DNA from 4 places in the Novosphingobium sp. BL-S-24 genome. Region 1 is predicted to be linked to each of the others. Evidence: predicted binding sites of a transcription regulator. Region 1 holds the regulator's gene; each other region holds the start of a gene.
What was found. The regulator LexA, encoded in region 1, represses DNA repair genes until DNA is damaged. The targets are predictions, from matches to a motif close to GTTCCNCNCTTGTTCT.
Positions count from the first base shown of each region.

Region 1 (5,182 bases):
GAAGCGGATTGTCGAGGGGTTTGGCGGGCTGCGAGCGATTTCTTTCGCGCGCCGGATTCGATCGTGGGCCGTGGTTAGCGGTAGCGTTCGGGATAGGGATCGTCGTCTGGTTCGGCCTTTCATCCGCCGCCTGGTGGATTTGCTTTTGCGTCACGTGCATATTGGCAATGGGCCTCGGCGCTTGCCTCAACCGCCGGTGCAACTCATACCCTCATGTGCGCCAGGCAGTCTTTGTGTTTCCGTTGATGGCGATGGCCGGATGTCTGGTTATCTGGGCCCGCTCCACCATTGCGGGAGAACCGGCATTGGATCGTCCAATGTCTGGGGTGTTCGTGGGCAAAGTGCTGGATCTTCAAGCGCAACCTGCGAGGGACAGAAACCGGCTGATGCTGGCTGTTCGTGATCCGTCGACCGGTCGTGCGGTTCGTGTCAGGCTCAATGTGCCAAGCGGAATCAATCCGGCTCAGATAGGCATCGGCGACATTATCGAGTTCAAAGGGCGATTGATGCCGCCCGCACCACCCATGTTGCCAGGAGCCTACAACTTCGCCCGGACAGCTTGGTTTTCCGGCATTGCTGCGAGCGGAACGGCCACGGCAATCAAGATACTCACCAGAAATCCTACAAGGAGCGTGGGACTATCGGGAACTCGTCGGGCGCTGACCGACCATATCCGCCGTCGGATTGGAGATGAACGTGCAGGCATTGCCAGTGCTCTGGTGACCGGAGATCGGGGGGGGATTTCGAAAACCGATGATGCGGCGATGCGGGATTCCGGCTTGGCCCACCTCTTATCCGTAAGCGGTTTGCACGTCAGCGCGGTGGTCGGCGCAGTTTACATCCTGTTCTTGCGGCTTCTTGCGCTGATCCCCTGGCTGGCGTTAAGGATCAGGTTGCCTGTTGCGGCAGCCGCTGTGGCCGCATTGGCCGGTATCACCTACACGCTGATTTCGGGTTCGGAGGTACCGACTGTTCGCTCCTGCATAGGCGCAATATTAGTGCTGGCAGCGCTGTCACTGGGCCGTGAACCTCTCTCGCTGCGGATGTTGGCGGTGGCTGCGCTCAGCGTGATGCTGATCTGGCCAGAAGCCGTCACTGGCCCGAGCTTCCAGATGAGCTTCGGTGCGGTTCTAGCTCTGGTTGCGGTAAGCACTGCTGCCCCAATCCGACTGTTTACTCAACCGCGCGACGAAGGGATGGCGATAAAGGCGTTGCGCCAGATAGCGATGCTTTTGCTGACAGGGATCGTTATCGATCTGGCTTTGATGCCGATCGGCCTATTTCATTTTCATCGCGCCGGGATTTACGGCGCGCTGGCTAATGTGCTTGCTATCCCTCTAACGACATTCATTGTCATGCCTTTGCTTGCCGCTGCTCTTATTCTGGATATCGCGGGACTAGGGTCACCAGTATGGTGGATGGCACAGAGTGCGATTGATCTGCTCGTGGCGATCGCGCATTGGTTTGCTTCTCGACCGGGTGCCGTAACTGTGCTGCCTGCAACGGGAAATGCCGCATTTTTGACATTCGCGGCGGGGGGACTTTGGATCGGGCTATGGAATGGGCGCATTCGCTGGATAGGCCTTCCCCCAGCCCTGATCGGTGCAGGCAGTCTGGCCTTTGCTCCACCCCCTGACATACTTGTTTCAGGTGACGGCCGTCATGTTGGACTTGTCGACGAAACAGGCCAAAATCTGTTCCTTCTACGCGACGGCGGTGACGGTTATTCTCGAGACAACATGAAGGAACTCGCCGGGATGGAAGGCGATCCTATAGCGTTGACCGAGTGGCCCGGCGGTGCATGTAATCCCGATTTCTGCGCAATAACAATCAGACGCGGCAATTCCGCCTGGCGGGTCCTAATTTCCCGCGGAAGGAACTCCGTGCCTGAACGATCACTCGCCGCAGCTTGCGATCATGCCGACATCGTCATTTCGGATAGATGGCTACCCCGAAGTTGCAGCCCGACATGGTTGAAAGCGGACCGCAATTTCCTCTCAGAAACCGGCGGAATGACTATCAACTTGTCTAAAAGGAGCTTTCGTACGGTCGCACAGGATCAAGGTCAGCACGGATGGTGGCGTCCAATTGAGCGCAAACTCTATGTACGAACGAACATTCCTACAACGCCCACTATTCCCCAAGGTCCGCTTGCAAGTCAGTGATAACGACGCAGAAGCCCGGCGAGCTTACCTTGAACTTCGACCTCATCCGAACGATAGATCTGCGGCTCATAAGCGGCGTTGGCGGGATCGAGGCGGACCATTCCGTTCTCGCGCCGCAAGTATTTCAACGTAGCTTCCTCACCACGAACCAGCGCAACAATAATCTCTCCGTCACGAGCGGTACTCGTCCGTTTCACGAGCGCAAAATCCCCGTCGAGTATGCCTGCCTCGAGCATTGAATCGCCCGACACTTCAAGAGCATAGTGCTCACCCGAACCAAGCAAAGCAGCAGGAACCGGAAGCATCGACTGCCCCTCCAACGCTTCAATAGGAACGCCAGCAGCAATGCGGCCGTGCAAAGGAATCTCGATGACGTCGTTCGCCGGGCTGGGCGTATCCATTGCCGTCCGCTTATTGGCCGTATGAAGGGCTGAGGCGACAGAAGGCGCGGACGATTTAGCTCCTGCTCCATCGGATTGCCGCAGTACTTCGAGAGCACGAGCACGGTTCGGCAGACGTCGAATGAAGCCGCGTTCTTCCAAAGCCGATATAAGGCGATGAACACCCGATTTCGACTTGAGATCCAGCGCCTCCTTCATCTCTTCGAAGCTTGGCGAAATACCACTTTCTTCCAAGCGCACCTGGATGAACTGGAGCAATTCGTGCTGCTTGCGCGTCAACATGTCGCTGCCTCTTAATTGCCATCCGATATGATCATCGAATAGTGTTCCGCTGTGAACATTGAGGGAACAATTAAGCAACAAAATACAGGGGCGTCAAGCGGAGACCTACAGAATACCGCCGTTGCGGAGCATGAAAACCTGCACATTTTCGCCTTTGCCGGCTGCAGGTGCATGAGCTGCGCGATCAATCAGCACGTTGCATTCAGATAGCGCGTACAACGCGGCACTATCCTGGTTGATAAGGGGCAGCACTTCCTTGCCATCCCACCGCCCCCGCAAGAACTCACGCCTCGACCCGGTTGATCGAACCGACGCTCCTAGCATAGCGGAGACGCTATTCGGAACAGCGACGCTAGCACCGAGTAACTGACGCAACAAGGGGAGCAGGAAGAGGTAGGCAGTCACGAAACTGGAAACGGGATTGCCGGGGAGGCCAAGAATGATTTGCTTCTTCGCCGCGCTTTCACGAGTTGCGACAAGAAGTGGCTTCCCTGGCTTTATAGCCACGCGCCAGAAGTCGATAGTTGCACCCCAGCGTTCCAGCGCAGGGCGCACGAGATCATGGTCGCCCACAGAGGCGCCCCCACTCGTCACGATGATGTCCGCATCCGCCGCGGCTTCGAAGGCGTTCGTCAGGTCGTGCAAAGTGTCTGGGATTGGACCAACCGTTTTCGCATTGATTTGCAGCGGGGCGATAAGCGCGCTTAGCATCGCTCCGTTGCTGGCTGGCATTTTTCCATCAGAAGGATCGCTCGAATCCGCCGATAGTTCATCTCCGCTGTCGATGACGACGACGCGAGGCGGCTTACGCACCGTCAAATGCTTCTGGCCTGCTGCCTTGGCCAAGGCAATCTGGGCGGCACCAATCAACTGTCCCTCAAGCAGGATCTCCTGACCTTCGTGAAAGTCCATTCCTCGACGGCGGATGTGCTTGCCTGGGGGCAGGGGGGCTTCGCCGGTCAAAGCTATGGCGTCTGGTTGCCTCCCGACATCTTCTTGAAGGATGACACAGCCAGCGCCAGAAGGAATGACTGCCCCGGTGGAAATGCGCACCGCCTGGGCGTTCCCGATCGCCCCGTGGAAGGGGTGTCCCGCTGAGCTTTCGCCGACGACCTCCCAAGGTCCCCTGAATCCATCATCTGCCACGGCATAGCCGTCCATGGCAGAAAGATCGAACGTCGGTTGAGTGCGCTTTGCGAGCACCGGTTCTGCCAAATAGCGCCCAATAGCTTGGGGTATCTCGACGTGCTCGATCGCCCCGAGCCTGGCAAGCGCGAGCAGGCGGGCCTGTGCCTCTTCCAGAGGCATCGGGGGAAAATTGCTCACTCGTTCCAATCGTCAGCCCGCCAATGTCCCGATTTGCCTCCGCGCTTTTCGACAAGCCGGACGTCGCCGATCACCATGCCTTTATCCAACGCCTTGGCCATGTCATAGATCGTGATCAAGGCGATGGAGGTAGCTGTGATGGCTTCCATCTCCACCCCAGTCTTGCCAGTAAGGGACGCAGTGCCGGTGACGCGAACCGCATTTTCCTCATATGCAAATTTGATGGTGACCGCGTCGATCATCAGGGGGTGACACATAGGGATAAGATCAGCCGTCTTCTTGGCAGCAAGGATTCCGGCTATCCTAGCAGTTCCAAGTACATCGCCTTTCGGCGCGTCACCTGCGCGAATAGAGGCCAGAGCCTGCGGACTCATGGCAATCCGACCCGACGCCACTGCCACCCGGCGTGTTTCCGGCTTGTCGCCCACATCGACCATGCGCGCAGTGCCGTCAGGGTCGAGATGTGTTAGCCTCTGGGCCATTTGCGGGTATGGTCCTTTATTATCCATGCCGAACTAGACTGGTCATCCACCCGTAAGCAATGCCCGTGTCGCTCGTTCCACATCCGCCTCGCGCATCAGGCTCTCCCCAACAAGAAAAGTTCTCGCACAGGGCGACAGACGCTCAAGGTCTGCGTGGTTGTTAATCCCGCTCTCGCTAACCAGCAGAGTTCCTTCCGGTGCCCGAGGGGCGAGCCTTTCGGTAATGCCGATGTCTGTCACAAACCGCCGCAGATCACGATTGTTCACTCCAATCAACCTTGATCTCAGACGGCTTGCACGTTCCATCTCTGCCTCATCATGAACCTCGACCAAGCAATCCATTCCCCGCTCATGGGCCGCCGCTTCGATCTCCGCCATGAGCATGTCGTCCAAGGCAGCGACGATGATAAGTATGGCATCGGCTCCGATTGCCCGAGCCTCAGCGACCTGCCACGGGTCCACCATGAAGTCCTTACGGATAACCGGCAGCGTACAGGCGGCCCGAGCGTCCATCAGAAAATCCTCG
Region 1 is NZ_CM145488.1:359,941-365,122, forward strand. Features, by position in the region: gene ACZ1JM_RS06875 (ComEC/Rec2 family competence protein) at 1-2,165, shown strand, start outside; gene lexA (transcriptional repressor LexA) at 2,159-2,848, opposite strand; gene ACZ1JM_RS06885 (molybdopterin molybdotransferase MoeA) at 2,954-4,156, opposite strand; gene moaC (cyclic pyranopterin monophosphate synthase MoaC) at 4,171-4,656, opposite strand; gene trpC (indole-3-glycerol phosphate synthase TrpC) at 4,699-5,182, opposite strand, start outside.

Region 2 (5,182 bases), 1.3 Mb from region 1:
AACCTACCCCAGTTCCTCCCCCCTACGCCAGTTTGTCTGTCGGCAATTGTATGCCGTTGATCGAGCACACCTCAGCGTTTCACGTGGAACACCTGCCTTGTAGCGCGCCCAATCAACTGCCGCCCATCAATAGTCGTGATCGACATTCCCGATGCCGTTCAGCTTCGTACGCAAAACGGCTGGCTTGCGTACAAGCGTCACATTGCCCGCGCCATTGATCTCGACATCGACAGTTCCAGTCGCGCCCAGTGTCACGTCACCCACGCCATCCAACCGGACAGTCGCATCCCGGCCTTCCAGCTTGCCCAGATCGAGGCTTCCTGCGCCGGCAGAGGTAACCGCGATGCGGTTGACCTTGCCCGAAGCGTCAAGATCAATCGCCCCTCGGGAATTGAGCTTCAGGGCTTCCTGATCCAGCCCGGTCATCGTCACGTCACCGGGTGCGTCCAGATCGAGTCCGGCAATCTCCGGTGCGGTGATGCGTACCTTAACCCCATGACGAATATTTCGTGACCCAGAGACGGACAGCCTGCCGTTTTCCCACGTTAGCCGATCGACGACATCGGACGGGCCAGTGACGGTCATCTCGGTCTTGTCTCCGCGCGTAAATACGAGTTCCACCGGGATTTCCATAGCAAGCTGGCTACCCGAGACGATGGCGAAATTGCGGGTCTTGCGGGGACCATTGCCCTCGTCATCGTCGAAATGCCAATTCCATCCGTCCCGCTCGTGAATCTCCCGGCTGAAGCGTTCCCCGCCGATGATCCACGCCGTTCCGAACGCGACGATCGAGAGGATCACGCCGCTGGCGAATACGATGAGCAGTTTCCTGAGCATCTTGTCTTCCTTCCTCTTCGAATGTTTCAGTTATCGGTGTGAATAGCCGGTTGGATCACGCGATAATGCAAGCGGCCGAACCACATCAGGGCATTGACGATCCAGATGCTGACCAGCGTCAGCAATGCACCTGCCGCGACTGCCGCGCTCATCAAGCCAAGTCCTCCCAGGATCGCGACGAGGACGCCCCCCGGGAAGCCGCTGAACGGCCCGGCAATTAGAATGAACCCGCCAGCGATGAAGACGCCGATCGTCGCAATGAAAAGACCTAGCATGACACCAAGCACCGGCAGGACGATCGGAAGCAGAATGAGGATGTCGATTGTCGCGAGGCCCATGAAAGCAAGGATGGCGCTCCATGCTGACGACGGCGTACCTTCGCTCTTCCAGTTACGAAAACCGGCCTCGAAGCGAAGTTCGCGGGCAAGGCGTGACGGGTTGCCCAAGGCGTCTGCCACCTCCTCCTCGTTGCGACCCTCGGCGATGCCAGCGGCGAAATGCTCCTCATAATCGGAGACGATATCGTCCACGTCGCTTTGTGGCATGCCCTTGAGGCCCGCTCTCAGGCGCTTGATGAATTCGTTACGCTTCATGGCGGGGTTCCCCTTCCTGCACTGGCGCTTTATCTGTGGATGCGGTGTCGGCGGCGTCGATCAGCCCGTCGACAGCGGCGGTGAAGCCGCGCCATTCGCTGACCTGGTCAGCCAGGCGGGCACGTCCGGTTTCGGTGATCTTGTAATACTTGCGTGAAGGACCGGATGGCGACTCCTCAAGATAGGTCGCCACCAATCCCTCAGACTGCATGCGTCGCATCAGAGGGTAGATGGTGCCCTCACCCATATCGACGGCGTCGGCCAGTCGGCTGGCTATTTCGTATGCGTAACTGTCTCCTCGAGACAGCAGGGCAAGGACGCACAGTCCCAGCACCCCTTTTTTCAACTGGATTTCGATTTCGGACATCGAATCATCTCTCCTGCGAATGATGATGATCTAACGCATGGTACTGTTCAATGCAAGATAGCTTGTAGAGGAAGATACTGCTCGGTGCATGCTACCTGTTTATGTGTGGTTAAGCGCAATAGGCGTGCATCATGCCGAACTGCGCGGACAACGGTGCGCCTCTGTCGCGCCTTGAGTACGTTTCACCGTCTGTGGGTGTTTTTTCGAGTTCAATTCAGATGCGAGAAAGGGTTCGGTGCGCTTCATCCGCATCTGCCCACTGAGTTGCACTCGGCCAGCTATGAAACCCGCCGGAGTTCTCAGGCGTTACGAGAAGCAAATAGACAGGAACGAATAATGGCAAGCGAATGCACGGCCTATCGCGATATCAAGGGCGGCCTTCACAGCAGTCCAGAGAAGGCTACCCTCGAAGATCTCGCTGGTGTTCTCGGGCGGGTCGGTGATGAAGGCGGGATGACCGCTGGCGTAGCACGCATGATCTTCGATAAACGTGCTGAGATCGAACGCGTTTTTGCCGAGCACGATGCCATGATCACGGCCCGTGGCGAAGATCCCGTCCATCATGACGGCGATCAAAACGGTCCGCCCATCCACGTTGTACGGTGATTAAACCAAGATAATTTCTGCGTGAAAGCCGGTTGGATGCCTCGGCTACATCCTCGCATGGTTACTTGACCAACATGCACGTATTGGGGGCCGTCGCTCCAGCCACACAGGGGGATGGTGGTAAGCGACCCTCGTGATCAATGGTGGTGCACCCGACAGGATTCGAACCTGTGGCCTCTGCCTTCGGAGGGCAGCGCTCTATCCAGCTGAGCTACGGGTGCAGACGAGCGCCGGTTAGCAGAGGGTGGCAGACCTTGCCAGCGCCAATTTTTCACAATCTGGTCTGACGTGATTTCCTGAACCAGGATCGGATTGTCCGTTCGACGCAAACACCTCACAAACAGATTGATAGTTCCCTGTATGTTCTTATGGTGGTGGCATGCTGGACGTCGATTCTCGCCCTCTGCTTCGGACCGCGCCGGACGTGGCCCGGGGAATATCTCGGCTTTTCGCCCGTAATGACATCTGGTGTATTCCGGAAATGTCGCTGCGGTGTGGACGGCGGGCAGACCTTATGGGCGTGGATGCCAAAGGTCATGTCATCATCGTAGAGATAAAGGTGTCGCGCGCCGACTTACTCGGCGATGGCAAGTGGACCGACTATCTTGATTATTGCGATCGCTTCTATTGGGGGCTGGCTCCATCACTGGATCTTGCGCCTCTCGAAAGTGATGCATTTCTTCCCGATCGGTGCGGCATCATCGTGGCCGATGGGTATGATGCGGAAATTCTTCGTCCCGCCCCTTTGCACCAATTAGCCCCGGCCCGCAGAAAGGTCGAAACGGAGCGCCTCGCTCGCGCTTCATTGCGCCGCTTGGTGACAATGGCGGATCCCTATACGCAGCAATGGGGTGCTGAATGCTGATTTCGAATTCGGTTGGGCAGCGGAAGCAAGTCACCGATACGTAATTATCTTGCGCTTTGCTGCAATGCACACTATCTGGCGTGTCAGCAATCGGCGCGTGGGGTCTGATCTCCACCGCAATCCGTGAGCAGCGTGAGGCTAAGGCACGTGTGTGCCAAAGCCGGCCCGGATGAACGATTGTCACCAATTCCAAGCTTCCTTCCTCACGCAGGGTCGCCCGTAACGACACCTTGCCGTGCGCGCGCTCCTGATCGAAAGCCATGTCTTTTCGAAGGTGCTCGCCCCCGTGCACTTTTGAAAGTGACTTGATGTCCTATTTCTCTGAACTTGGCCTTGCCGAGCCCATTCTCCGCGCGCTCGAGGTCAAGGGCTACACCGATCCGTCGCCTATCCAGCGCAAGGCGATCCCCTCGCTGCTCGAAGGGCGCGATCTGCTTGGCATCGCGCAGACCGGCACCGGCAAGACCGCCGCATTCTCCCTCCCCTCGCTGCACCGCCTTTCCAGCGATCCGAAGCCGCGCCAGAACGCCGGATGCCGGATGCTGGTGCTGTCGCCCACGCGTGAACTGGCGGCGCAGATCGCCGACAACATGCGCGGCTATGCCAAGTTCCTGAACCTTACCGTTCAGTGCATCTTCGGCGGCGTTCCGGTTGGCAAGCAGGCCCGTGCGCTTGAGCGCGGCTGTGACATTCTGGTGGCAACGCCGGGCCGTCTTCTGGATTTGATCGATCAGCGCGCGCTGACACTCAAGCATGTCGAGATCTTCGTGCTCGACGAAGCCGACCAGATGATGGACCTTGGCTTCATCGTTCCGCTGAAGCGCGTAGCCGCATTGCTGCCCAATGGTCGCCAGAGCCTGTTCTTCTCGGCAACCATGCCGCAGGCCATCGCTGAGTTGGGTCGGCAGTTCATCAACAACCCGGTCAAAGTTGAAGTCGCGCCGCAATCGACGACGGCGGAGCGCGTCGAACAGTATGCGACGATGATCAACCAAGCTGAAAAGCAGGCCTTGCTGACGCTGAGCCTGCGCGCCGGACTGGCAGACGATGCTGCCGAGAACGCCGATCATGGCGCGATTGATCGTGCTCTGGTGTTTACCCGTACCAAGCACGGGGCCGACCGCGTCGTGCGCCATCTGGTGGCTGCCGGTATCCCTGCCGCAGCGATCCACGGCAACAAGAGCCAGGCGCAGCGCACCGCCGCTCTCGGCGGCTTCCGCCAGGGCAACATCCGGGTTTTGGTCGCCACCGACATCGCCGCTCGCGGCATCGATGTCAGCGGTGTGAGCCACGTCTACAACTTCGAAATTCCGAACGTCGCCGAGCAGTATGTGCACCGCATCGGTCGCACGGCCCGTGCCGGTGCCGATGGTGTGGCAATCAGCTACGTCGCGCCGGACGAGAAGCCTTATATCCGCGATATTGAGCGGCTTACGCGGATCAAGCTGGAGCCTCTGGCGCTGCCGGAAGATTTCCAGAAGCAGGCGGCGCGTCTGCCCGCCCCCGCCCGCGTCGCACCTGCTCAGCCGCAGGGCGATCGTCGTCAAGGCGGCGGTCGCAGTGGCCAAGGCGGCGGCAATCGTGATCGCCAACCCCGTCGCGACGGCCAGCGCAGCGAAGGTCCGCGCGATGCCGCTGCAACCGGTGAAGGCGGAGAGCGCAAGCGCCGCTTCCGTCCGCGTGGTCCCAAAGGTTTGGGCGCGCACAAAGGTGCGGTTCGCCGCGCGGGCTGATACCAGCATCATCCGTTAGCAGGAGCGCCCGGGCCAGTGGTCCGGGCGTTTGTGTATGCGCCATGCTGTCTGCTTCGTTTTCTCTTCCCCTGACGCTTCGCAAGGCTTAGTTGGGCGCCCATGGCGTTTGGCGCTCCTTTTCTTGCGGTACTAGCGTCAGCGCTGGCGATGGCTGCAATTG
Region 2 is NZ_CM145488.1:1,785,431-1,790,612, forward strand. Features, by position in the region: gene ACZ1JM_RS13895 (GIN domain-containing protein) at 127-837, opposite strand; gene ACZ1JM_RS13900 (DUF1700 domain-containing protein) at 864-1,430, opposite strand; gene ACZ1JM_RS13905 (PadR family transcriptional regulator) at 1,420-1,797, opposite strand; gene ACZ1JM_RS13910 (hypothetical protein) at 2,104-2,361, opposite strand; tRNA gene ACZ1JM_RS13915 (tRNA-Arg) at 2,548-2,624, opposite strand; gene ACZ1JM_RS13920 (MmcB family DNA repair protein) at 2,783-3,268, shown strand; gene ACZ1JM_RS13925 (DEAD/DEAH box helicase) at 3,577-5,001, shown strand; gene ACZ1JM_RS13930 (sterol desaturase family protein) at 5,122-5,182, shown strand, end outside.
Region 2: the regulator LexA is predicted to act here: its motif matches at 2,755-2,770, upstream of ACZ1JM_RS13920 (MmcB family DNA repair protein).

Region 3 (5,182 bases), 1.0 Mb from region 1:
GCACGACCCCGGCAACGGTGTTGCGATCAGCAATGCCGATGCCCGTCATTCCCATTGCTTGCGAGTAAGCAACCAGTTCAGGCCCGGAAGAAGCGCCGCGCAGGAAACTGAAGTTGGTGGCCACCACCACTTCCGCGAACGACGGAAAAGAAGCCACCTCGGTCATGGAAACATGCCATGCAGATACCAGCGAGGGTCCGGTTTTTCAGTGAACAGGCCGTGGCGAAAGATCCAGAAGCGACGGCCCTGTGCATCTTCGATACGGTAATAGTCCCGCGTTTCCCCTGCACCACCGGGCAAATGGCCGCCCTGCTTACGCCACCATTCCGAACCGATCCGCTCCGGCCCCTCCGCAAGTCGTACTTCGTGCAGCACGCCCTTCCAGCGGAAACGCTGGGGCGGACTGTCTGGAACGCCAGCGATCACATCAACGGGCTGCGGCGGATCGAGGAGCAGCAAGGGGCGGACCGGTTTTCCCTCAGACGCAGGCCATCGACCAGTATGGTTGTGCGATGCCGGAACCATCGTCTGCGCACGCTCGGGCAGGTGCCGGTCGCACGGTACCAGTCGGCTGACGCGCTCCTCGCCCAGTCTCACGCTCAGCCGGTCGACAAGCGCCGCGACACTATCGGCGCTTTCTTCCTTGCCACCTTCCAGCGCGATCTGTCGGGATGGCAGGTGTTCGGCCCGCAGCACCGTCAGCGTGATCGCATCGAAGCCGTAACCGGGATCGAGCGGATCGGAGAGCGTATCGATCCTCTCGCGCAGCAGGCGCATGACCGCAGCGGGATCGCGCACCGGTTGCCCGGTTTCAACGGTCAGGCGCGGACGCATAGTGTCGGTACGGTGAAGCACCACCATGAAGCGCCTCCCGCCAAGGTGCCGCTGCTCCATGATCCGGCAAGCCTGCGCCAACAGGTCTTCCACCACGTCCAGGGCATCATCCGTACGCGCAAGAGGCTCGGGAAAGCGTGTTTCCAATCGGATCGGTTCTACCGGTCGCAAAGGAGTGATGGGGCTGCCCATCTCCCCCAGAATGGCGCGAAGACGCATGACCGCTGTTTCCCCGAAGCGCGCCGCCAGCCCCGCCATGGGCCGCCTGGCAAGGTCGCCCAGGGTCTTCAACCCGGCGCGGCGCAAGCCTTCCAGTCCGCCCGCTTCAAGTTCCAGGGCTGCGACGGGAAGCGCCAGAACGTCGTTGCCTCCATAGCGAGCAAGCGCACGCGCCGCAGCGGCATTGCCTGCCAGTGCGTGCCGGGCCGTATATCTTGTGGAAGCAAGCACGCGGGCGACCAGTTCTTCCTCACCGCCCAGCAGATGAGCGCACCCCGTAATGTCCAGCACCAAACAATCCGGCGGGTCCGGCGCCACCAAAGGCGTAAACGCGATCATCGCCTGTGCCAGTCGATCCAGTTCGCGAACGTCAGCCTGCGGATCGTGCGTAAGCGTCGCAAGCTCAGGGCAACGCGCCCGCGCATCGGCAAGCGTCATGCCTGCCGACAATCCCAGGCCATGCGCGGAAACGCTGACTGCCGCCAGCCGCAGCGCCTGACCGTCGCGCCTCACCAAGGCATAGGGAACATCGCCTGCATCAGGCTGCGCGCGTTCGCATGGCAGCCAGGGAAACCACAGCGCCAGATAGCGGCGGGACACGACGCTGGTCGTTTTCGATTTCAAATGGCGCATCGTCGATGAGTCGTTCGTTGAAAGCACCATGCTCTTCGTTCCATTCCAACCGCCAGCGCAGGCCACCCGGCCCACCGCGCCTTCGGAGAAGTTCGACAAGTAATGCCGGAGGGCCCGGAGCCAGCACTTCGCGGGGAGAGGACGGGGCGCTCGACACCGCCCAGCGTGTATGCGCCGCACTAGACCGAGGCTCCGCGTCTCCGCGCAGGATAACGATCGGAATGCGCGAAGCCTCTGCCGCTAGGATAAGGCGGCGACTGGCGACCAGATCGTATTCACGCAATCGCCCCCAACTTTCCATGAGAACCGCCGCCGATCCGGGACAGCGCGCTGCATCCAGCCCCGCACGCAAAAGGCCCGCATCATCAGATGCATCGACGACAACCAGCCGCGAAGGATCAAGACCAAGCGGCGCCCAGCCTTCCCCATAAGGCTCCATCCTCATGTCACCGCTTCGATGCCGGCTCTTGCGTACCCGCAGCAGCAGAATGGGCAGTTCGGGGGCAGCCTCCGCCATGGACAGGCTGAAAACCATCCCTGCCGCCCAATCGTCTGCGGCGGCATGGACTTCGTGCAACTGCCCCCGCAACAACCTCGGGATTGAATCATTGCAAAGAGGCAGAGGAGGATCGGCGCTGGATAGCGAGTCTAACATTGTACGGAATGCCTCGAATCAGAGATATGTTCCTATTATGTTCTAATCCGTCTTGCGGTGTCCACACTGTTTGAGATGAGCCGGGGAAATGTCTTTTGATCTCAGCCAGGCTTTTCGCGCCAGCAGGACCAGATGACTAGCGCGACTATCCGCCTTGAGTGTAAGTCCCCGCCATGCAACCCTTGGCTCGTATCGTATTCCTGTTCATCGGCGGCCCTCAGCATATCTATCACCTGGCGCCGGTGGCGGCCGAGATAAGCCGCCGAAACATCGACTTTGCCGTCGAATGCCTCTGTGTCGATCCGGAATCAGAAAGTGCTCTCCAGGAAGTGGCAGCACGAATGTCTGCCCCCACGATGGCTATCACCCGGATCCGACCACCTTGGTTTGCCCGGTTTGCTGCACGCATTTCCGGTCGGCAATCAGCCATCAAGATACCGGTTCTGGCGACCATTCGATATCGAACGCGGCATGCGAGCGCCATTGTCGTGCCGGAAAGGACATCGGCCGCGTTGAGGAAAATGGGCTGGCGGCGTCCACTGATCCATTTTCGACATGGCGCCGGCGATCGGGCTCCCTCGTCCGAAAAGCGGCTTGCGGCCTTCGATCTTATCGTCGTGCCAGGCGAAAAGGACATCGCAAGGGCTGTCTCGCAGGGCATCGAGCCTTCGCGCCTGGCCATAGGCGGCTACGTGAAGCTAGACTATCTGCGATACGCCCCCCCGGCAAGCGATCGCCTGTTTAACAACGACAGGCCGACCGTGGTCTATAATCCGCATTTCGATCCTGACATATCCTCGCTTGGCATGGCCAGAGACGTGATCGTGCTTTTCCGTGAACAAGATCGCTACAACCTTGTATTCGCCCCTCATATCCGCGCTGTGGGGGCGATGTCGGCGTTGGAGAAGCACGACTTTCTTTCCCTTGCCGCGCCCGATCATGTTATCATCGACCTTGGATCGCCCAACCTTTTCAACATGCGCTACACGCAGGCGGCCGACATCTATCTCGGTGACATGTCGAGCCAGTTGTACGAGTTCATTGCCCGCCCGAGACCGGTGGCATTCATCAATGCCCACGCCGTTTCATGGGCCGATGACTCCCGTTACGCCGGGTGGCATCTTGGCGAAGTCGCAAACACTCTGGATACAATAATTCCCGCCATTGATCGGGCATACGATGTTCAGGCCAAACGAATCGCTGCTCAGGAAGAGGCTGTCGCTTTCGCGTTCGGTGCTTTTGAAGGCGCGATCGGCAGAGCCGCGGATATCCTGGTCGAGTTTCTAGGAAAACCACGCCCCGGCTGAGCTGCGCCCTTGTGACACTCGCCCGGTTGAGGCATCTGCCCCGGGTCGCCACGGTGGCGCTCCATCGCAAAGGACGTTCGAATGTGTGGCATTGTGGGATGGTATCGGCGTGACGGCGGCATCGTCCCCCCCGCCATCATCAAGGCGCAATGTGACACCATCCTGCATCGAGGCCCTGACGACGAAGGTATTCTGGTCGATGGCGATTTCGGCATGGGAATGCGCCGCCTGAGCATCATCGATGTTGCCGAGGGTCATCAGCCGATCGAAAGCCCCGATCAACGGCATGTCATCGTGTTCAATGGGGAAATCTACAATCACCTCGATCTGCGGCAATCGCTGGAAGCGCATGGCCATACTTTCAGGACCCATAGCGACACCGAAACCATCCTGGCAGCCTATCGCCAATGGGGTGACGGAGCATGGACGCGTCTTGAAGGCATGTTCGCAGTAGCCATCTGGGATCGACGCGATCGCTATCTTACCCTCGCCCGTGATCCCATCGGCATCAAGCCGCTGTATCTGACGGAACAAGGTGGTGGCATCGCCTTTGCATCCGAACTGCCCGCGCTGGAACTGCTGCCCGGGCACTCTTTCGACGTGTCTCACAGAGCCATCCATGATTTCTTCAGCTTCGGTCACATACGGACCCCGCGTTCGATCTATGATCAGGTTCACAGCCTGCGCCCAGGCCATTTTCTGAAGATCGGACCTGAAGGTACGGCAACGGAAACGGCTTTCTGGCAACCGCGTTATCATACGTCCGAAAATCGTTCCGAAGACGAGTGGATCGAACTCTTTCGACAGCGGTGGCTTAAGACCGTCGAAAGACACATGCTGAGCGACGTCGAAGTGGGCGCGTTTCTATCGGGAGGGATAGATTCAGCGGCCGTTGTTGCGGCGATGAGAAAGATAAGCGATGCACCGGTGCGAACTTTCACGATTGGTTTTCCGATAGAGCGCTTTAACGAGGCTCCTGCGGCAGAGAATGTCGCCCATCACCTTGGCTGTCAGCACACGACGCGGATCATCGATCTGAAACATGCCCGCGACATTCTTCCAGCCGTTCAGCGCTCCTATGGTGAGCCGTTTGCCGATCCCTCCGCCATTCCGACATGGTATGTTTCGCAGATCGCCCGAGAGCAGGTAAAAGTCGTGCTGTCGGGCGATGGCGGTGACGAACTATTCATGGGGTACAAGCGTCATCGCACTGAGCAGCGCATCGGCCGCATGCCGGCGTTCGCCCGCCATTTCGCGCAAACAATATCTCATTTGCCCTCAACGCCTATCAAGGCACTGAATCCTGCCCTGCATCGAGTCCAGCGCGCCTTGGGTAGCGCTGCCCTGCCTGACGGTGTCAGCCGGTTCTTCGCACGAACGCAGATCACATCCCCGGCGATGCGGGCGAGGGTCTACGACCCAGCCTTTCTTGCCGAAGTGAAGAATGCACGCCCGTTCGAACGCCTGCGGGATGAATACTTTCCGGATCCGGATCGCACCATCTCTCCCAATGCACTTGAGCAATTCGTACATG
Region 3 is NZ_CM145488.1:1,357,537-1,362,718, forward strand. Features, by position in the region: gene ACZ1JM_RS11730 (error-prone DNA polymerase) at 1-166, opposite strand, end outside; gene ACZ1JM_RS11735 (Y-family DNA polymerase) at 163-1,686, opposite strand; gene ACZ1JM_RS11740 (ImuA family protein) at 1,592-2,263, opposite strand; gene ACZ1JM_RS11745 (hypothetical protein) at 2,524-3,648, shown strand; gene asnB (asparagine synthase (glutamine-hydrolyzing)) at 3,730-5,182, shown strand, end outside.
Region 3: the regulator LexA is predicted to act here: its motif matches at 2,370-2,385, upstream of ACZ1JM_RS11740 (ImuA family protein).

Region 4 (5,182 bases), 1.0 Mb from region 1:
ATCACCCTATTCCCGGGGCGCTCGTGCATTGACCTGATCACCGGGCGGCACGAAATGCGCTATTCGGGGTCCGGCCGGGTCTGGGGCGTCTACGCGCTGGATGAGGAAACCGGACAGGTGGAGGCGTTCACCGGCCGCGCCACCGTGCTGGCCACCGGCGGGGCCGGTCGCGTGTACCAGTTCAGCACTGCCCCGCGCGGCGCGACGGGTGACGGAATCGCCATGGCCTGGCGTGCGGGCGCGCGAGTCTCCAACATGGAGATGATGCAGTTCCATCCGACCTGCCTCTACAATCTCGAGGTCAAGAACTTCCTCATCACCGAAGCCGTGCGAGGAGAGGGCGGGCACTTGATCAACCCGCGTACCGGTAAGCGGTTCATGACGTTCTACGATCCCGAGCGGCTGGAACTGGCCCCGCGCGACGTGGTGGCGCGCGCCATCGATGCGGAGATCAAGCGCTTCGGGCTCGACTACGTCCACCTCGACATCAGCCACCAGCCCCCGGAATTCGTGCGGGAGCATTTCCCGAACATCCACGAAAAGCTGCTGGGCCTCGGCATCGACATGACCAAGGAGCCGATCCCGGTCGTCCCTGCGCAGCACTATACCTGCGGCGGCGTCCTGATTGACCTCAAGGGCCGTACCGATCTGCCGGGGCTTTATGCGGCGGGGGAGTGTACGGAAAGCGGGCTGCATGGCGCGAACCGTCTGGCGTCCAACTCCCTGCTGGAATGCTTCGTCTTTGGCGAAGCGGCAGCGGCCGACATCCGTTCGCAGTGGGAGGGCTTCGCCGCGCCGCCTCCCGTCCGTTCATGGGATGCCAGCCGGGTGACCGACTCCGATGAGGAGGTGGTCATCAAGCAGAACTGGACGGAAATCCGCCGGTTCATGTGGAACTACGTCGGCATTGTACGCACGACCAAGCGGCTCGAACGCGCCCATCACCGCATCCAGATGCTGAATGGCGAGATCGAGGAATACTATCGCCATTTCCGCGTCTCGACCGATCTGATCGAGTTGCGCAATCTGCTACAGAGCGCGGAACTGATCGTCACCAGCGCCCTGAAACGCCACGAAAGCCGAGGGTTGCATTACAACCTCGACTTCCCCGGTATCGATGCCGAACCCGTCGACACCGTATTGGTGCCCTGAAACGGGCAGCCGGGTCCTAGAACCCGATATTCAGGACCCGCCCAAGGAAGATCAGCACGATCGCGCCGATGACCGACGCCAGGCAACCGGCCCGGCTGAAATCGCCGCGCCCGCGGCTGGTCACAAGGCCCGCGACCAAAGAGCCTGCGACACCCAGCAGGATGGTCGCGATCCAGCCCATCGATACGGAGCCGGGATAGAAGAAACGTGCCAGCACGCCGATGAGAAGGCCGCTGATGATGGCACTGATGATGTTCAACATGGCTTGCGCATATCCCCTTCAACGGACACCCCGTCCGCCACGCGCTATTAATGAATGAGGGACGGCGCGGTTGCGTGGGAGGAGGAGAATAGCAGATCGGCTGCGGATGATGGTGGAATTGGGCCCGATGTCGTGGGTGTCACACGGACGCAAATTATGTGGAAAAATAGCGTCCTGAACCCGCATATATCTTCTTGCATTGGCGAGGGGCCAAGATTCTCCGCGCGTCGCACGCCCTCGCTGGCTGACCTGCTGGACACAAAATTCACAGCGGCTAGTCTTGAACCTTTCGTAGGAAAGGGCACTATAGGTTGTGTCGCGTCGTTACGGAGGCACCAACACCTAGGGAAATGCGGTCTTCCGCTGAATGCCTTGGGCGATGGGGCTGCGCTTCCGTTGACTGCGTGCTGGCAAATTTGGCGACTATTTCGTTCTCCCTTTGTACTGTTTTGAGTTACGCTCCGGCATTGTGTCCTCGCGATTCGAAAACAGGCGGGCAGGTGGCGGAACGATCCAGAAGCCGGTTCGACACTGTGATTTTGTTTTCGGGGGCACCGATGGATTTCAGAAGCGGAAGTGACGGTCAGGTGTCTGATTCAGATAATGCGGGAATGAGCGGCGCCGGTTCGGCACAAGCGGAGATTGAAGGATTGTTCCCTTCCGCCGACACCGCACCCCGCAAGCAAAAGGAGGCGGGCATCAGCCCGGCAGTCGCCATGGACAAAACCGATAGCGCCTCGGCGGAACTGGTTGCAGAGCCAAAGAAAAAGGCGGCACCGGTCGATTCCAAGACGATCAATGCCCGTCGCTTCACGATTGTTACGGACACGTCTCGCGATGCCTTGTTGACCGACTTTGGCAAGGAGACGCTGGACGACCGCTATCTCCTGCCGGGTGAGAAATACCAGGATCTGTTCGCTCGCGTGGCCGATGCCTACGCCGACGATCAGGAGCATGCCCAGCGCCTGTACGATTACATCTCGCGCCTGTGGTTCATGCCCGCGACGCCGGTTCTTTCGAATGGCGGCACCGGGCGCGGATTGCCGATTTCGTGCTACCTGAACTCGGTGGATGACAGTCTTGAAGGCATCGTCGCCACTTGGAACGAGAACGTGTGGCTGGCCTCGCGCGGCGGTGGCATCGGTACCTACTGGGGCGCAGTGCGCGGCATTGGCGAGCCAGTTGGCCTCAACGGCAAGACCAGCGGCATCATTCCGTTCGTCCGCGTCATGGATTCGCTGACGCTGGCGATCAGCCAGGGTTCGCTGCGCCGCGGTTCGGCCGCCTGCTATCTCGATGTTTCGCACCCCGAGATCGAGGAGTTCCTGGAAATCCGCAAGCCTTCGGGTGACTTCAACCGCAAGGCGCTCAACCTGCACCATGGCGTGCTGCTCACCGACGAGTTCATGGAAGCGGTGCGCGACGGCACCGAGTTCAAGCTGCGCAGCCCCAAGGACGGTTCCGTTCGAGGCATCGTGGACGCGCGTTCGCTGTTCCAGAAGCTGGTCGAAGTGCGCCTCGCCACCGGCGAACCCTACATCGTGTTTTCCGACACCGTGAACCGCATGATGCCTAAGCATCATCGCGACCTCGGCCTCAAGGTGTCGACGTCGAACCTGTGCTCCGAAATCACTCTTCCAACCGGGCGTGACCACCTCGGCAACGATCGTACGGCTGTCTGCTGCCTCTCCTCGCTCAACCTCGAAACCTGGGAAGAGTGGAAGGGTGACAAGCGCTTTGTGGAAGACGTTCTGCGCTTCCTCGACAACGTGCTGCAGGACTACATCGATCGCGCCCCGAACGAGATGGCCCGCGCAAAGTACTCCGCAGAGCGCGAACGCTCGGTCGGCATGGGCGTCATGGGCTTCCACTCATATCTGCAAAAGCGCGGCATCGGCTTTGAAAGCGCGATGGCCAAGGCGCTGAACCTGCAGATGTTCCAGTACATCAACCAGAAGGCCAACGAGGCATCGATGATGCTGGCCAAGGAGCGCGGCCCTTGTCCCGACGCTGCCGATCAGGGCGTGATGGAACGCTTCAGCTGCAAGATGGCGATCGCGCCCACGGCGTCGATCTCGATCATCTGCGGTGGAACGTCAGCTTGCATCGAGCCGATCCCAGCCAACATCTATACCCACAAGACGCTGTCAGGCAGCTTTGTGGTGAAGAATCCCTACCTCCAGAAGCTGCTCGCCACCAAGAGCAAGGATTCCAACAACGTCTGGAATTCGATCTTGGAACATGGTGGTTCGGTTCAGCACCTGGACTTCCTGTCGATCGACGAAAAGGCCGTCTACAAGACCAGCTTCGAGATCGACCAGCGCTGGCTGCTGGAATTCGCGGCTGATCGCACGCCTTACATTGACCAGGCGCAGTCGTTGAATTTGTTCATCCCCGCCGACGTCGATAAGTGGGATCTGATGATGCTGCACTTTCAAGCGTGGGAGCGGGGCATCAAATCGCTCTATTATCTCCGCTCCAAGTCGGTTCAACGCGCAGGGTTTGCGGGCGGCGTCGAAGCGGACAATACTAACGAACTGGCAAAGTTCGAACTGGCCGCCAGCACGACCGATTATGACGAGTGCCTTGCCTGCCAGTAAGCACGCCGACGAGTTCCACCGAGAGCGGCCTTCCGGGAAACCGGGAGGCCGTTTTCGATTGGACTGGAGTTTCGCTTTGCGTCTCGATTGTGCCAAATAAAAACCCCGGCCTCCCGCAAAGGTGGCCGGGGTTCCAGCTGGCCGTCGGCAATCGCCAACGACCTCCTAGCTCGATGGATCAGTTGGCGCCGGCGCCCATCGGCACGGGTGTTCCTTCCTTGAGATAGACGCGGTTGTCATCGATCTTATCTACGTTCTCGATGGCAATGTAGTGATGCTCGCCATCGGCACTGTCGGTACGGGTCAGCTTGATCTGATCGTCCTTCACGTCGTCAACGGTACCAACGTGTTGGCCGGTGCTGGTGGCGACTTCCATGTGCTCACGAATGCGGAGTTTCTCAAACATCGACAGTCTCCAAAATTCTCGGGGGATGTGCCGATGTAACCGCTGGCCGTGGCGCTTCGTTCCTTCGTTCGTCCTCCGCCCGCAACACTTCGCAGCGCTGCTGACATTAATCCGTCATGGCTCAGCCCCAAGCCCGAACGAAGCATCGCCACGTGTCGCCAGAATCACGGTTTCGCCATCGATCCCGCCGACCATTGTAGTCGACACGAAACTGGGCTGCTTGCCGCTCGCGTGCTCGGCGAGAAGCAGTTCGTCGCCATCCAAGCCTTCCACGGTGCCGACAATATTGCCCGCGTCGTCCACCACCTTCATGCCCTTGTGGATGGCGCCGAACGGCGTTTGCCAGCCTTCTTCGCTGTCAGGTGTTGGCGTGACCATGTGTTCCTCCATTGCGGGTCCGCAGGCAAGCCGCCCGCATCAGCAGGAACAATGCACCGCCGAAGGGGACGGTTCCGATGATTGAATGGCCCTCCTGACCACGCCGCCATAATCCTTAGGCGGCAGGCCGCGAAGGCTCGGGAGTTATACCGCGTGCTTGGCGCCGAAACGACCGTGTTTGCGAAAGCGGACCATCCAACGGTCAAGGAAAAGCCCGATAGGCCGTGGGGTGACCCCCAGTTCGGCCATGCCCGGTGCCGAACCGCTGGCGACGCTACCCGCCTTCAGCAGCTTGAACTGATCCGAACTGATCGGAGCGCCGGGCAACCACCCTGTGGCGCTGGCGATGAGGCCCGACACCGAATCAGGCAATTCGATGAACCC
Region 4 is NZ_CM145488.1:2,096,211-2,101,392, forward strand. Features, by position in the region: gene nadB (L-aspartate oxidase) at 1-1,152, shown strand, start outside; gene ACZ1JM_RS15410 (GlsB/YeaQ/YmgE family stress response membrane protein) at 1,169-1,414, opposite strand; gene ACZ1JM_RS15415 (ribonucleoside-diphosphate reductase subunit alpha) at 2,131-4,014, shown strand; gene ACZ1JM_RS15420 (DUF2171 domain-containing protein) at 4,193-4,420, opposite strand; gene ACZ1JM_RS15425 (DUF2171 domain-containing protein) at 4,535-4,798, opposite strand; gene ACZ1JM_RS15430 (complex I NDUFA9 subunit family protein) at 4,943-5,182, opposite strand, start outside.
Region 4: the regulator LexA is predicted to act here: its motif matches at 1,845-1,860, upstream of ACZ1JM_RS15415 (ribonucleoside-diphosphate reductase subunit alpha).